Microbaculum marinisediminis: one gene and its partner. The protein of the gene in region 1 interacts with the protein of each later gene in a pairwise test. Links are inferred from orthologs where the notes say so. Each region holds a gene or a part of one and is shown on either strand. Other genes may lie near its edges.

Region 1 (8,000 bases):
TCCTGATCCTGACGATGATCGTGCTGGTCGCCGCGCTCAACATCATTTCGGGCCTGATCATGCTGGTGAAGGACAAGGGCCACGACATCGCCATTCTGCGCACGATGGGGGCGACGCGCGGAACGGTGATGCGGGTGTTCTTCATCACCGGCGCGGCGATCGGGGTGGTCGGCACCTTTGCCGGCCTGATCCTGGGCACTCTGGTGTGCTGGAACGTCGAGTCGATCCGGCAGTTCCTGTCGCGGCTGACCGGGACGGAACTGTTCTCGCCGGAACTCTATTACCTGAGCCGCCTGCCGGCCGAGATGGACGTGCAAGAAGTTATCTCCGTCGTCGTGATGGCGCTGGTCCTGTCGTTCCTCGCCACCCTTTATCCGTCCTGGCGGGCCGCGCGGCTCGATCCGGTCGACGCGTTGCGCTACGAGTGATGGCGATGACGGAGGGCGGTTACAGCGAGTCGGAGAGCGTGCCCGCGTTGGCGCTGAGCGGCGTGGAGCGCACCTATCGGCAGGGCGACAGCGCCCTGCATGTCCTGCGCGGGATCGAGCTGGAGATGAAGCCCGGCGAGATCGTCGGACTGGTCGGGCCATCGGGTGCCGGCAAGTCGACGCTGCTGCATGTCGCCGGGCTGTTGGAACGACCGGACACGGGAACCGTCTTTATCAGCGGTGTCGATACCACGCGGATGGACGACGGCGAGCGCACCGCTGTGCGGCGGCGCCAGATCGGGTTCGTCTATCAGTTCCATCACCTGCTGCCGGAATTCACCGCGCTCGAGAACGTGTCGCTGCCGCAGCGTATCGCCGGCCTCGGCCAGGACGTCGCGGAGGAGAGGGCGGGCGAGTTGCTGACCTTCCTCGGTCTCGGCGAACGCAAGACCCACAGGCCCGGCGAGCTCTCGGGCGGTGAACAGCAGCGCGTCGCCATCGCCCGTGCGGTCGCCAATGCGCCGCATATCCTGCTCGCCGACGAACCCACCGGCAATCTCGATCCCGATACCGCCGAGTATGTGTTCGATATCCTGTTGCGCCTGGTGCACGGCACCGGACTGGCGGCGCTGATCGCCACGCACAATCTGGAATTCGCCGAACGGATGGACCGGCGTGTGACCCTGCGCGAAGGCAAGCTGATCGAGCTTTGAAGCGCGCGCTATTGCGGGCCGCAGGCGGAGAACAACGCCTCGAAGCCTTCGGCGGCACCGGCGAGGGGAATTTCCTCGCCGCCATCCTGGACCATGACATTGAGCGCCGAGCCTCCGGTGACGATGCGGCGCAGGTCGGCGGCGGGAACGTCCGTCGACTCGACAAGCCAGATATCCATCGGCTCGAGATAGGTCACCTGGGACGGCAGCACGGTTTCGCCGGCTTCGGAGACCAGTGTCAGATCGATCGCGTCGCCGTTTCGCACGCCGATCGGCATATGGGCGAAGCCGACGAAGATTTCCTTGGACTTCGCGTCGCAACGAATGGCGAACAGGATGTCGTCGCTGTCCGGCGTGCCGTACATCATCTCGACGCCGGTTTCGGACGTGCCGGTGACCCACTCGCGCTCCTGCGCTGCGGCCGGGGAGGCCGTCAGGGCAAGGAGGAGCGAAACAGCGGCGTTCGGAAAAGTGCGCATTGGGGTGCACCACGATCTGACAGATTGGGAGGCAATCTAGCACGAGTTCAGTGTCGCATTTCCGCTGCGGCACGGAGAGAGACTGGAATTTTCGCCAGTGTTGCGCGCGGGTCAGGGCAGGCGATTGCCGGGCGTTCGCCCGGCGCCTCTTCAAGCCGATGAATTGCCGATTGAGATCGGATATTGACAAAAGAACAAAACATGAACATCTTAGTTGAACTTGAATTCTAGGAGGGGATGATGGTCCAGGATCTCGCAGCGTTTTTCGCAGTTGTTGCATTCGCGCAGTCGGTCTTCGTCTGGGCGGGACTCGCTGTCGGCGCGGGCTGATCGCCGAACGGTCTGTGGGCGGGGGATTGTCCACAGTGGTGTGCGGATTTGATCAAAGGCCGGGCGGCGCGAATCGAGAGGGTCTGTATGGTGGCGGTAACGGCCGGTACAATCGGCCGGGGAGACCTCTATGCCGGGCTTCGTTCATCTCAGATCCCATTCGGCCTTTTCGTTGCTCGAAGGCGCGCTGCCCATTGCGCGACTGATCGATCTTGCCGGCAAGGACGCGATGCCGGCACTCGGCATCGCCGATCGCAACAGCCTGTTCGGGGCCCTGGAATTTTCCGAGAAGGCGGCCGGAGCCGGAATCCAGCCCATCATCGGGGTAACGCTCGCCGTTGATTTCGGTCTCGAGGAGAAAGGCAATCGCGGCGTGCGCAAGGCGCCGCTGCCGTCGCTGGTGCTGATCGCGCGCGACGAGACCGGCTACGGCAATCTCATGCATCTGGTCTCGCGCGCCTGGATCGACGGCGACGGACCGGGGGACGTGAGCATTCCCGAGGCGCTCCTGTCGGGGCGGACGGACGGCCTGATCGCGCTGACCGGCGGCCCGGAGGGGCCCATCGACCGGCAAATAGCTCAGCGCAACGGCGACGTGGCGCGCGAGGTACTCGAGCGGCTGGCGGCGCTGTTTCCGAAGTCCCTTTATGTCGAGCTGCAACGGCACGGTATCGATTCGGAGCGGGCGGTCGAGCCGACGCTGGTGGATCTCGCCTATGATCTCGATCTGCCGCTCGTTGCCACCAACCAGCCGTTCTTTGCCGTGCGGGAGGACTTCGAGGCGCACGACGCGCTGATCTGTATCGCCGAAGGCCGCATGGTCGCCGATCCAGACCGGCGACAGCTGACGCCGGATCACTACATGAAGTCGCGCGCCGAGATGATGGCGCTGTTCGCCGATCTGCCCGAAGCGCTCCGGTCGTCGGTCGAAATCGCCGAGCGGTGCAGCTACCGGCCGACGACGCGCAACCCGATCCTGCCGCGCTTCACCGTCGGTGACGGGGAGGGGGCGGCGGTCGACGAGGCGGCCGAGCTTCGCCGGCAGGCCGAAGAGGGCCTGGAACGGCGGCTCGATATGCACGGCACCGCGCCGGGCATGGACGCGGAGACGTATCGCGAAAGGCTCGCCTTCGAGCTCGGCGTCATCGAGCGCATGGCCTATGCCGGCTACTTCCTGATCGTTTCCGATTTCATCAAATGGGCGAAGGCGCACGACATCCCGGTCGGGCCGGGCCGTGGGTCGGGTGCCGGTTCGCTGGTCGCCTGGACGCTGACCATCACCGATCTCGATCCGATCCGGTTCGGCCTGCTGTTCGAGCGCTTCCTCAACCCCGAACGCGTGTCGATGCCGGACTTCGACATCGACTTCTGTCCGAACGGCCGCGACCGGGTGATCGGCTATGTGCAGGACAAGTACGGCCACGACCAGGTCGCCCAGATCATCACCTTCGGAACGCTGCAGGCGCGTGCCGTGGTGCGCGACGTCGCGCGCGTGCTCGGAATCCCCTATGGCCGCGCCGATCAGCTGTCGAAGATGATTCCGGCCAACCCGGCCAACCCGGTGAAGCTGGCCGATGCCATCGCCGGCGAGCCGCGGCTGCAGCAGGCACGGGACGAGGATGCCGCGATCGGCCGGCTGCTCGATATCGCACTGAAGCTCGAAGGTCTCTTCCGGCATGCCTCGACGCATGCCGCCGGCGTCGTCATCGGCGACCGTCCGCTCGACCAGCTGGTCCCTCTCTACAAGGACCCGCGCTCGGCGATGCCGGCGACCCAGTTCAACATGAAGTGGACGGAAGCGGCGGGTCTGGTGAAGTTCGACTTCCTCGGCCTCAAGACCCTGACGATCTTGGATGTCACCATCCATCTGGCGGCGCAGCGCGGCATCGAGATTGATCTGGATGCATTGCCGCTAGACGACAAAAAAACTTACGAGATGCTGTCGCGCGGCGAGACGGTCGGCGTGTTCCAGCTGGAATCGGGCGGCATGCGCTCGGCCATTCTCGGGATGAAGCCGGACCGCTTCGAAGACATCGTGGCGCTGGTCGCGCTCTACCGGCCGGGACCGATGGCCAATATCCCGACCTACAACGACCGCAAGCACGGTCGCGAAACGCCGGACTACATTCATCCCAAGATCGAGCCGATCCTGAAGGAAACCTTCGGCGTCATCATCTACCAGGAACAGGTGATGCAGATCGCCCAGGAGCTCGCCGGCTACTCGCTCGGCGAAGCCGACCTGCTACGCCGGGCGATGGGCAAGAAGATCCGTGCCGAGATGGAGAAGCAGCGCAAGCGCTTCGTCGACGGCGCGGTTGAGCATGGCGTCGAGAGCCATCAGGCCGAGTACATCTTCGAACTCCTGGCGAAGTTCGCCGACTACGGCTTCAACAAGTCGCACGCGGCGGCCTATGCGCTCGTCGCCTATCAGACCGCCTATCTGAAGGCGAACTATCCGACCGAGTTCCTCGCCGCCTCAATGACGCTCGACATGGGCAATGCCGACAAGCTCAATTTGTTCCGCCGTGAGGCGGCCCGGATGGGGATCGACATCGCGCCACCCTCGGTGAACAAGTCGCAGGCCGATTTCTCGGTGGAGAACGGGGTAATCCGCTATTCGCTCGCCGCCCTGCGCAATGTGGGCCGGCAGGCGGTCGAGCACATCGTGGAGTTGCGCGGTTCCAGGCCGTTCAGCGATCTTGCCGATTTCGCGCACCGCATCAGTCCGCGTTTCGTCAATAAGCGCGCGCTGGAAAGTCTGACGGCGGCCGGTGCCTTCGACGAGCTGGACAAGAACCGCGCGCGGGTGGCCAAAGGCGTCGAGATGATCCTGTCGACGGCGGCGCGCAGCGAGGATGCCCGAATCAACGGCCAGTCGGAGCTGTTCGGGGGCGGCAAGCCCGAACCGCTGCCTCTGCCCGATATCGATCCGTGGCTGCCGGCAGACCGGCTGACCCGCGAATACGATTCCATCGGCATGTTTCTGTCCGGTCATCCGCTCGACGGCTACAAGGCGGTGCTGGAGCGGCGTCGTGTCCAGCCGATCGCCGAGTTCGAGGAGGCGATGCGCCGCGGGGCGACCGCGGGGCGGCTCGCCGGTTTCATCGGCTCGAAATCGGAAACCCGCACGCGCAACGGCAGCCGTATGGGCATCATCACCCTGTCGGACCCGACCGGCCAGGTGGAGGCGGTCGCCTTTTCGGAGCTGCTCGCCGAGGCGCGGCCGATACTGGAGCCGGGCACCTGCATCGAGGCGCTGGTCCAGGTCGACCAGTTCGGCGACATGCAGCGGGTCCGGTTGCAGTCACTGCGCAAGCTCGACGATATCGCCGAGACCGTCACCGGCGGCATCCGCATCTTCGTGCGCGGCAAGGCCTCGGTCGACAGCGTCGCCAAGCGCCTAGGCGAGGCCGGCGACGGCGAGGTCTCGATCGTCGTGATGGTCGATGAACCGCGCTCGGAGGTGGAGATCCGCCTGCCCAATCGCTACCGGGTCGCACCACAGGTTACCGCGGCGATCCGGGCCGCTCCCGGCGTCGTCGACGTGCACGAATTCTGAGGACTGCCGTGAACGCCGCGCGCGTTCGCTCCTTTCCCGTAAGCGCTTGAATCCGGGCCGAAGACCCCATATAAGGCGCCCATCACACACGCGGGCAATTCCGCGCGTGCCGCCTCGTCGTGGCCGCGCAGTCCGGTGTCGGGACCGAAGGTTCCGGCTCCTGCCCGCGGAGGATCAACCGGATATGGAGACCAAAGGGCCATGACTCTGCCCACCTTTACCATGCGTCAGCTTCTGGAAGCGGGCGTTCATTTCGGACATCAGAGCCACCGCTGGAACCCGAAGATGGCGTCGTACATCTTCGGCGAACGCAACAATATTCACATCCTCGATCTCGCCCAGACGGTGCCGATGCTGCACCACATGCTGCAGGCGGTGAGCGACACGGTCGCCGGCGGCGGTCGTGTCTTGTTCGTCGGCACCAAGCGCCAGGCGTCCGAGGCAGTTGCGGATGCGGCGCGCCGCAGCGCCCAGTACTACGTCAATGCGCGCTGGCTCGGCGGCACGTTGACCAACTGGAAGACCATTTCCCATTCGATCCAGCGGCTGCGCAAGCTCGAGGAGTTGCTCGGCGATTCCGGCGAGGCCATGGCGCTGACGAAGAAGGAGCGCCTCAAGCTGACCCGTGAGCGCGAGAAGCTGGAACGGTCTCTCGGCGGTATCAAGGACATGGGCGGCCAGCCCGACATGCTGTTCGTGATCGATACCAACAAGGAATCGATCGCGATCAAGGAAGCGCGCCGTCTCGGCATCCCGGTCGCCGCGATTGTCGATTCGAACTGTGATCCCGACGGCATCTCTTATCCGGTGCCGGGCAACGACGACGCCGGCCGCGCCATCAATTTCTACTGCGATATGGTCGCACGTGCGGCGATCGACGGTATTTCGCGTGGGCAGGGCGACATGGGCGTCGATGTCGGAGCGTCCGAAGAGCCCGTGATCGAGCCCGCGTTGGCAGAAGCGCCGAAGCCGAAGGACCAGCCCAAGGCGGAAGAGGTGGTCGCAGAGGCGAAGCCGGCCACCGAGGAAACGATCGTCGTGCCGGAAGTGGCTGCGCCGACCTTCGAACTGCTGGCCGCCCCGCGCGGTGCCCCGGACGATCTGAAGAAGATCTCCGGTGTTGGTCCGGTGCTCGAGCAGAAGCTCAACGACATGGGCGTCTTCCACTATTGGCAGATCGTTGCGCTGGGAGAGGACGACATCCAGAAGATCGACGAGGAGCTGACGCTGCACGGCCGTATCACGCGTGACGGCTGGATCGATCAGGCCCGTCGTCTTGCCGAAGGCGAAGCCGAGTAAGACGACTGCGTTGCAGTCATGAAATCACGCGCGCGGTCGGCCCGGCCGGCCGCGTTGACGTCAAAAAGTTCAGGAGGCCAATATGGCTAACATCACCGCGAGCATGGTGAAGGAGCTGCGCGACCAGACCGGCGCCGGCATGATGGATTGCAAGGCGGCTCTGGCCGAGACCGACGGCGACATGGAAGCGGCTGTCGATTGGCTGCGGGCCAAGGGGCTGTCCAAGGCCGCCAAGAAGGCCGGCCGCGTGGCCGCCGAAGGCCTGGTCGCCGTTGCCGGCGACGGCAACAAGGGCGTTGTCGTCGAGGTCAACGCCGAGACCGACTTCGTTGCGCGCAACGATCTGTTCCAGGAGATGGTTCGCAAGATCGCCGATGTCGCGCTGTCGGTCGGCGGCGATTTCGCGGCGCTCTCGCAGGCGACCTTTCCGGGCACCGACAAGACCGTCGCAGACCACGTCCAGGAGATGGTCGGCCAGATCGGCGAGAACATGTCACTGCGCCGTAGTGCCGGTTTCGAAGTGACGCCGGGCGCCGTTGCCTCCTACATCCATTCGGCCACCGGGCCGAGCGTTGGCCGTATCGGCGTGCTGGTCGCGCTCGAGTCCGCCGGCGACAAGGACAAGCTCGCCACGCTAGGCAAGCAGATCGCGATGCATGTCGCGGCAACCAATCCGCTCGCCGTCGACGTCGATGGTGTCGACGCCACGGTGGTCGAGCGCGAGCGTGCGGTCTATCGCGAGCAGGCCAAGGAATCCGGCAAGCCGGACGAGATCGTCGAGAAGATGGTCGAAGGGCGCATCCGCAAGTTCTACGAGGAATCCGTGCTTCTGAAGCAAGCGTTCGTCATCGATCCGGACAACACCGTCGAGAAGGCGGTGAAGACCGCGGAAGCCGATGTCGGCGCGCCGATCAAGGTTGTCGGTTTCGAGCGCTTCGCTCTCGGCGAAGGCATCGAGAAGGAAGAAGCCGATTTCGCCGCCGAGGTTGCCGCGGCAGCACGTGGCTAAAGCGCAGCTCTAAGGCGGTTCGCCTCCCATGCCGGAAGCTCCCAAATTCAAACGCGTCCTGCTCAAGGTCTCGGGCGAGGCCCTGATGGGCGAGGGGGCTTTCGGCATAGACGTGGGCGTCCTTGGGCGGATCGCCGGCGAAGCCGTCGCCGCAGCGCGGGGCGGCACTCAGATCGCGATCGT
Region 2 (7,019 bases), on another replicon or contig:
ATCGCCGCATCGAACCCGAACCGCCGTATCGGCTGCAGCGTCACCTCGGTCGCAGCCTCCGGCGTGTAGCACAGGTCCAGGAAACTGGGATAGCGCGCCCGCACGTCCCGGTACTCCGGCAGATACCGTCCTGCCTGCCGCATCATCCAGACGGGCGGCACGTCGTATCGCTCGCCTGCCAGAACCTTCGCCACGCGACGATCAACAGGCCGATGGTCTTCTTTCAATAGAGTCAAAGAGAGAGGATTCCTTCGATTCCGATTCTTAGAGAGCCAACTAGCGGGATTAAACTCTGTCCACAACACCGGTCCCAGAATGATCTGACAAGCCGCATTTCGTCGCGGCCCGGCCCGTTAAGATTTCATTAATAATTTCAAGGCCCCACCGGCTCGGTCCGAAAACCGGCTCAGCATGTTTACCCATTATTAACGAAATCAACCGGACATCCCCGATCCCCTCCTCGAACGGAAGAACCTGTTGATGACCGAGCGGGTCAAACGCTAAGTCAGCGGATAGGATTCCCGACCGCGCCCCAGAGCGTGGGATAACGACCAGGTTCTCCACAGGTCTCAACAAGCCGATGCCGGATCGCATTCATAGCTACGTTCACCTGCACCTGGTCTCCGATGCGACGGGCGAGACGCTGATCGCGGTGGCGCGCGCGGTGGCCGCGCAATACGCTTCGGTGCGCGCGATCGAACACGTCTATCCGCTGGTGCGTTCGCAAAAGCAGCTCGAGCGCGTCATTACCGACATCGAGGACGCGCCGGGCATCGTCCTCTATACGCTGATCGGGGCCGAGCTCAGCGAGCGGCTGGAAAAGCGCTGTAAGGAGATCGGCACGCCCTGCGTATCGGTGCTCGCACCGGTGCTCGGCGTGTTCCGCTCCTATCTCGGCACCGAGTCGACGCCGCGTATCGGCGGACAGCACGTACTCAACACGGAATATTTCCGCCGCATCGACGCATTGAACTACACGCTGCTGCACGACGACGGGCAGATGCCGGAGGATCTGAACGAGGCGGACGTCGTCCTCGTCGGCATCTCGCGCACGTCGAAAACACCGACCAGCATCTATCTCGCCAACCGCGGCATAAAGACAGCCAATATCCCCGTGGTGCCCGGCATCCCCCTGCCACCGCAGCTCGACGAGGTGACGAAGCCGCTGATCGTCGGCCTGATCGCCAGCCCCGAGCGTATCGTCCAGATCCGCCAGAATCGCCTGTTGTCGCTGAACGCCGACGACAACACCGCCTATGTGGACAAGTCGAGCGTGGCAGCCGAGATCGCCTTTACCCGCAAGCTCTGCGCCCGCCAGGGCTGGCCGCTGATCGATGTGACCCGCCGTTCCATCGAGGAAACGGCCGCGGCGATCCTCGCCCACTATAAGGAGCACGCCAATGACGCATGACCGTCCGCTTGCCCTGAAACCGGTGGTTCTGGCATCCGCCAGCCGTACCCGCCGCAGCCTGCTCGAGGCCGTTGGCCTCGACGTCGAGGCCGTTCCGTCGGGTCTCGACGAGCGCGCGATGATCGACGCGATAGTTCAGGACACCGAGGAGGATCTGCCGCCCGCCGATGTCGCCTCGGTCCTGGCCGCCGCCAAGGCCGATGCCGTAAGCGCCAACCGTCCCGGTGCCATCGTCATCGGCGCCGACCAGACGCTCGAGCTCGACGGCGAACTCTTCGTCAAGCCCGAGAGCATCGAACAGGCCCGTTCGAACCTCCTGCGTCTGCGCGGCAAGACCCATCTGCTTCATGCCGCCGTCGCGATCGTGCGCGATGGCGAGCAGCTGTGGTCGACGCTCGAGACCGCGGCGCTGACCATGCGCGACTTCACCCCGCAGTTCCTCGGCCGCTATTCGGTCGCCGCCGGTGAAGACATGCTCGACAGTGTCGGCTCCTACCGGGTCGAGGGTCTCGGCCTGCAGCTCTTCGAGCACATCGACGGCGATCACGCCACCATCCTCGGCCTGCCCCTCCTGCCCGTTCTGGCTGAATTGAGAAAGCTCGGCGTCGTCGAAAAATGAACGATATACCAAAGGCCTGCGTCATCGGCTGGCCGGCCAGGCATTCACGCTCGCCGCTTATCCACCGTCATTGGCTTCGGCGCTACGGCATCGCCGGCGACTACGTCATCGAGGAAATCGAGCCGGAGGATTTCGAGGCCTTCCTGTCCGATCTTTCCGCGCACGGTTATGTCGGCTGCAACGTCACGCTGCCGCACAAGGAAGCGGCCGCCCGTCTCGTCGCCCGGCGTGACGAGACCGCGGCGCGCCTCGGTGCGGTGAACACGGTCTGGTACCAGGACGGAGACCTCGTCGGCGCCAATACCGACGTCTACGGCTTCCTCGCCAATCTCGATGCCGGCGCGCCGCGATGGGACGCGGGCCTCGACCGCGCCGTGGTGCTTGGCGCCGGCGGTGCGGCGCGCGGCATCGTCCACGGACTGCTGACCCGCGGTGTCGGCCGCATCGATGTCGTCAACCGCTCCCTCGATCGGGCCGCGGCCCTGGCCGACGCTTTCGGCCCGGCGGTGATCGCCCGCGGCTGGGACGAGATCGATACGGTGCTCGAGGATGCGCGCCTCCTCGTCAACACGACGTCGCTCGGCATGCAGGGCAATCCGCCGCTCGAGATCGATCTCGCACCGCTCGCCGCCGAGGCCATCGTCAACGACATCGTCTACGTGCCGCTCGAGACCAATCTCCTGAAAGCGGCGCGCGCGCGCGATCTGAACGCCGTCGACGGTCTCGGCATGCTGCTCTATCAGGCGGTGCCGGGCTTCGAGAAATGGTTCGGCGTGCGCCCGGATGTGACTTCCGACCTGCGCGCCGTTCTCGTCAAGGATATCGAGGGGACCTGATGTTCATAATCGGCCTGACCGGATCGATCGGCATGGGCAAGTCGGCGACCGGGCGCATGTTCGCCGCCCGCGGCGCGCCGGTGCACGATGCGGATGCGGAGGTCCATCGCCTCTATGCGAACGAGGCCGTCGGTCCGATCGGCGACGTCTTCCCCGATGCGATCGTGGACGGCAGGGTCGACCGCGACCGGCTGTCGAAACTGGTGCTCGGCGACGATCAGGCGATCAAACGGCTGGAGAAGATCGTCCATCCGCTGGTGCAGGCGCGGGAAACGGCCTTTCTCGACGCGGCGTTCGCCGGAGGCCGTCGCTTCGCCGTCGCCGAGGTGCCGCTTTTGCTCGAGGTCGGCGGCGATGCGCGTGTCGACGCGGTGGTTCTCGCCTCCGCTCCCGCCGCGGTGCAGCGCGAACGCGTGCTGAAGCGCGGCGGCATGAGCGCGGAGAAGTTCGAGAAGATCCTCGCCCGGCAGATGCCCGACGCCGAAAAACGCAGGCGCGCCCACTTCGTCGTCGACACCAGCCGCGGCTTCGGCTTCGCGGAGAAACAGGTGGACGATATCATGCGGGCCCTTGCCGCCTCACCGGGCGCGGCCTATGCACGAAGACGCTGGGGCTGAGCCCGGACCCGGCATGACCAGTCCAGGGACCTGCCGGGCGGCGCGGTCCGGGAGCCAGAGGGGAGGATCGGCGCGCCGATGCGCGAGATTGTGCTCGACACCGAGACCACCGGACTGAATCCGGCCGGCGGCGACCGGGTGGTGGAGATCGGCGGCGTCGAGCTGCTCAATCACATCCCGACGGGCCGGAACCTGCACCTTTACATAAATCCCGAACGCGACATGCCCGCCGAGGCCTTCGCCGTGCATGGGCTGTCGATCGAGTTCCTGGCCAACTATCCCGTCTTCGCCGACATCGCCGACCAGTTCGTCGAGTTCGTCGCCGATTCGAAGCTCATCATCCACAACGCCTCGTTCGACATGGGCTTCCTCAACCACGAGCTCGAGACGCTCGGTCGCGCGCCGATCCCCTATACCCAGGCGGTCGACACGCTGATGCTGGCCCGCCGCCGCCATCCCGGCGGTCCGAACAATCTCGACGCCCTGTGCGGTCGCTACGGCATCGACAATTCGCGCCGCGACAAGCACGGCGCACTGCTCGACGCCGAATTGCTCGCCGAAGTCTATATCGAGTTGATCGGTGGCCGGCAGGCCGCGCTTTCCCTGGTCGAGACCGTCTCCGGCTCGGGCGGCGGCGCCGACGAAACGCGCGCAGCCCGCCCGGTTCCGCTGGCCCCGCTGATCAGCGAAACGGAAAAGGCGGCTCACGCCGCCTTTATCGCCAAACTCGGACCCGACTCCATCTGGCGCAAATACCGCACCCTTCCAGAGGAATAGCCGGTCCCGGATTAGCCGGCCCCTGGGGACCGGCCATCGGAGTTCCGGATAAGCGCGAGGCTGGCCGGGATCTCAGGCCTGAGCCGCCGGCTGCTGCGCCATGCGCTGCTGGTAGAGTGCGGCGAAGTCGATGAGGCCGAGCATGACCGGCGGGAATCCGCCGGCGCCGATCGTGTCGGCGACGATCTGCCGCGCGAACGGGAACAACAGGCGCGGGCACTCGATCATGACGAACGGCTGGAAATGTTCCTGCGGGATGTTGCGGACCCGGAACAGGCCGCAATAAACGAGTTCCAGCGCGAAGATCACGGTCGTCTCGTCACCCGCGCGCGCTTCCAGCTTGAGTTCGACCTCGATCTGGTCGTCGCCGGCCGGATTGGCGTTGACCTGGATGTTGAAGTTGATCGGCGGCTGGCCGGTGCGCTGCTCGGTCATCGAGGCCGGTGCGCGCGGGTTCTCGAAAGACAGGTCCTTGATGTACTGGGCAAGCACCTCGATGCTCGGGCCGGCCTGCTGGCCAGTCGCGGCCGCACCGCCCTCGCTTCCGGCCGCGCCGCCGCCATTGGTGGGTTCATTGGTCATGGAATGTCGCTCCGGAGCTTGCGTTGATCCACAGATCGGTTTCAAGGGGCGCTAAAGGATGTCGAGCCGGTCTTCGCAGTCTTGCGGGCTCTCCCGGTGGCTCTTTAGCGTGTCGGGCCGCTGGCTAACACGTCACCCCCGAGGCGGGCAAGCGGCGCGGAACCGACACCGCTCGGCGCACCCTCACGGATTGCGCCATGGCGACGGCCCGCCGCGCGAGGACGTGCCGCCAGACGAGTCGCCGGACTTGGTATCGCCAGTTCCGGCATCGCCCGGCCCGGAGTCTTCGGCCCCGTCGGTGTCGATCTCTATCTCGTAGGCCTCGACATCGATGACGTCGTCCCGCCGTCCGTGTCGGCCGCGGGGGTGTCCGCCCGGCCGCCCACCCGGTCCCCCGCCGCCCATCTCGACGACGGTGACGCGGCCGGCGAGCCAGCCGGCGATTGCCGAGACGATCACGCGCCGGGCCGGCGGGACCAGCAGCGTGAAGCCGATCGCATCGGTCAGGAAGCCGGGCGTCAGCAGCAGCGCGCCGGCGACGAGAATCGCCAGGCCCTCGCTCATCGCGTCCGTCGGCAAGACGTTGCGGTCGATGTCGGCACGCGCCTTGGCGAGCGTTTCCAGCCCCTGCCGGCGGACCAGCCAGGCGCCCGCGATCGCGGTCAGGATCACGATCGCGATGGTGGCCAGCACGCCGATTTGCTCGCCGATGACGACGAACAGCGCGATTTCGGCGATCGGAATGCCCAGAAACAGGGCGAAGAGAACCAAACCCATCGTCTGTCGTTTTAACCCCGTTGGTGTTTTACGGTCGATCCGGGCGCGATGCACTGGACCGCGCCGGATCAATCCTTACATAGTAAGCACTGGCCAATCCCGCCTTCTTTCTTGGCGCACCGGGCAAATCCCGGTAAACGGGTGCTGATGAACGGCATATTCGATATCTACACGATCCTCTTCCTGGTCCTCGCCGTGGTGATTTTCCTGCGGCTGCGGAGCGTGCTCGGCCGGCGCACCGGCAACGAGCGCCAGCCGTATGATCCTTTCTCGGCACCGAAGGAAAGCGGGTCGGCTGCATCCGACAAGGTCGTCAACCTGCCGCCGCGCGCCGAATCGGGTGCGCCGCGCGCGAACGCCGCCAACGACGATTTCGGCGATATCGCCCCGCGCGGCTCCGATCTCGCCCAGGGCCTGTCCGCGATCAGGCAGACCGATCCGGCCTTCGATCCGAAAGGATTCGTCGACGGCGCCAGGATGGCCTACGAGATGATCGTCACCGGCTTCGCCGATGGCGACCGCAAGATGCTGAAGAACCTTCTGTCCCGGGAGGTCTATGACGGCTTCGTCGGCGCCATCGCCGATCGCGAGAGCCGCGGCGAGACCGCGATGTCGAACTTCGTCTCGATCGACAAGGCCGACATCACCGAGGCGCAGCTGCGCGGGCGCACGGCCCACGTCACCGTGCGGTTCGTCTCGCAGCTCATCACCGCCACACGCGACAAGGACGGCGCGGTGATCCAGGGCGATCCCAACGCGGTCACCGAGGTGACGGACATCTGGACCTTCGCCCGGGACCTCGGATCGCGCGATCCGAACTGGAAGCTCGTTGCCACCGAGTCTGCCGACTGAGCTGATCGCCCGCTTCACCGCGCGTCCGCGCTGGCGCCGCGAGCTGGCCTGCGTGGCCGGCGCTGTCGCGCTCGCGGCCGTGGTGGCGCTCGTGTTCGCGCTGCCCGGCCGCGACCGGTCGATCGCCGACCATCCCGCCGTCAAGGCCGGTCACCGTCTGGTGGCCGTAGGCTTCGAGGATCTGCCCGGCTTTTCCGCCGACGATCCGTCCGAGGCCTTCGCGGCGTTCCTGCGCTCCTGCGGCCATGGCCGCGACGAAAGCCGGCTCGCCGATGTCTGTCTCAAGGCGGAGGCGCTGTCCGACCCGGACGCCGACGCCGTTCGCGCCTTCTTCGTCGGGAACTTCCGCCCCTACCGCGTCGAGCCGAAGGACGGCGCGGCGGTCTATACCGCTTATTACGAGCCCGTCGTTCCCGGCTCGCGCGTAAAGACCGGACGTTTCGCGACACCGCTCTATCCGCTGCCCGCCGGTCTCGAGCCGGTCACCGGCAAGACTCGTCCCGAAGGCTGGGACGAGACCCTGACCTGGGGCCGCAGGACCGAACGCG

The links. Proteins that work in one complex are often made in the same cells at the same time.
Region 2: the proteins of dnaE (region 1) and dnaQ interact in binary tests that used the Escherichia coli proteins (3 or more experiments, as listed by UniProt). The link is inferred for Microbaculum marinisediminis from one-to-one orthologs.

What each region holds. Positions count from the first base shown.
Region 1 is NZ_JALIDZ010000012.1:40,430-48,429, reverse strand. The notes cover bases 1,737-5,709. They hold dnaE (DNA polymerase III subunit alpha), read left to right. Parts: upstream 1,737-2,080; coding sequence 2,081-5,509; downstream 5,510-5,709. In the rest of the region: MUB46_RS21170 (lipoprotein-releasing ABC transporter permease subunit), read left to right, coding at 1-428; MUB46_RS21165 (ABC transporter ATP-binding protein), read left to right, coding at 428-1,141; MUB46_RS21160 (hypothetical protein), read right to left, coding at 1,150-1,620; MUB46_RS21150 (30S ribosomal protein S2), read left to right, coding at 5,711-6,808; tsf (translation elongation factor Ts), read left to right, coding at 6,891-7,817; pyrH (UMP kinase), read left to right, coding at 7,846-8,000. UniProt on the Escherichia coli protein: DNA polymerase III is a complex, multichain enzyme responsible for most of the replicative synthesis in bacteria. This DNA polymerase also exhibits 3' to 5' exonuclease activity. The alpha chain is the DNA polymerase catalytic subunit.
Region 2 is NZ_JALIDZ010000004.1:250,455-257,473, reverse strand. The notes cover bases 2,419-5,410. They hold dnaQ (DNA polymerase III subunit epsilon), read left to right. Parts: upstream 2,419-3,561; coding sequence 3,562-4,260; downstream 4,261-5,410. Other genes in these bases: MUB46_RS10085 (FxsA family protein), read right to left, coding at 5,026-5,410; secB (protein-export chaperone SecB), read right to left, coding at 4,333-4,842; coaE (dephospho-CoA kinase), read left to right, coding at 2,866-3,483; MUB46_RS10105 (shikimate dehydrogenase), read left to right, coding at 2,419-2,866. In the rest of the region: hemE (uroporphyrinogen decarboxylase), read right to left, coding at 1-146; MUB46_RS10115 (pyruvate, water dikinase regulatory protein), read left to right, coding at 581-1,411; MUB46_RS10110 (Maf family protein), read left to right, coding at 1,401-2,030; more of MUB46_RS10105, read left to right, coding at 2,027-2,418; more of MUB46_RS10085, read right to left, coding at 5,411-5,619; MUB46_RS10080 (Tim44/TimA family putative adaptor protein), read left to right, coding at 5,767-6,471; mltA (murein transglycosylase A), read left to right, coding at 6,449-7,019. UniProt on the Escherichia coli protein: DNA polymerase III is a complex, multichain enzyme responsible for most of the replicative synthesis in bacteria. The epsilon subunit contain the editing function and is a proofreading 3'-5' exonuclease.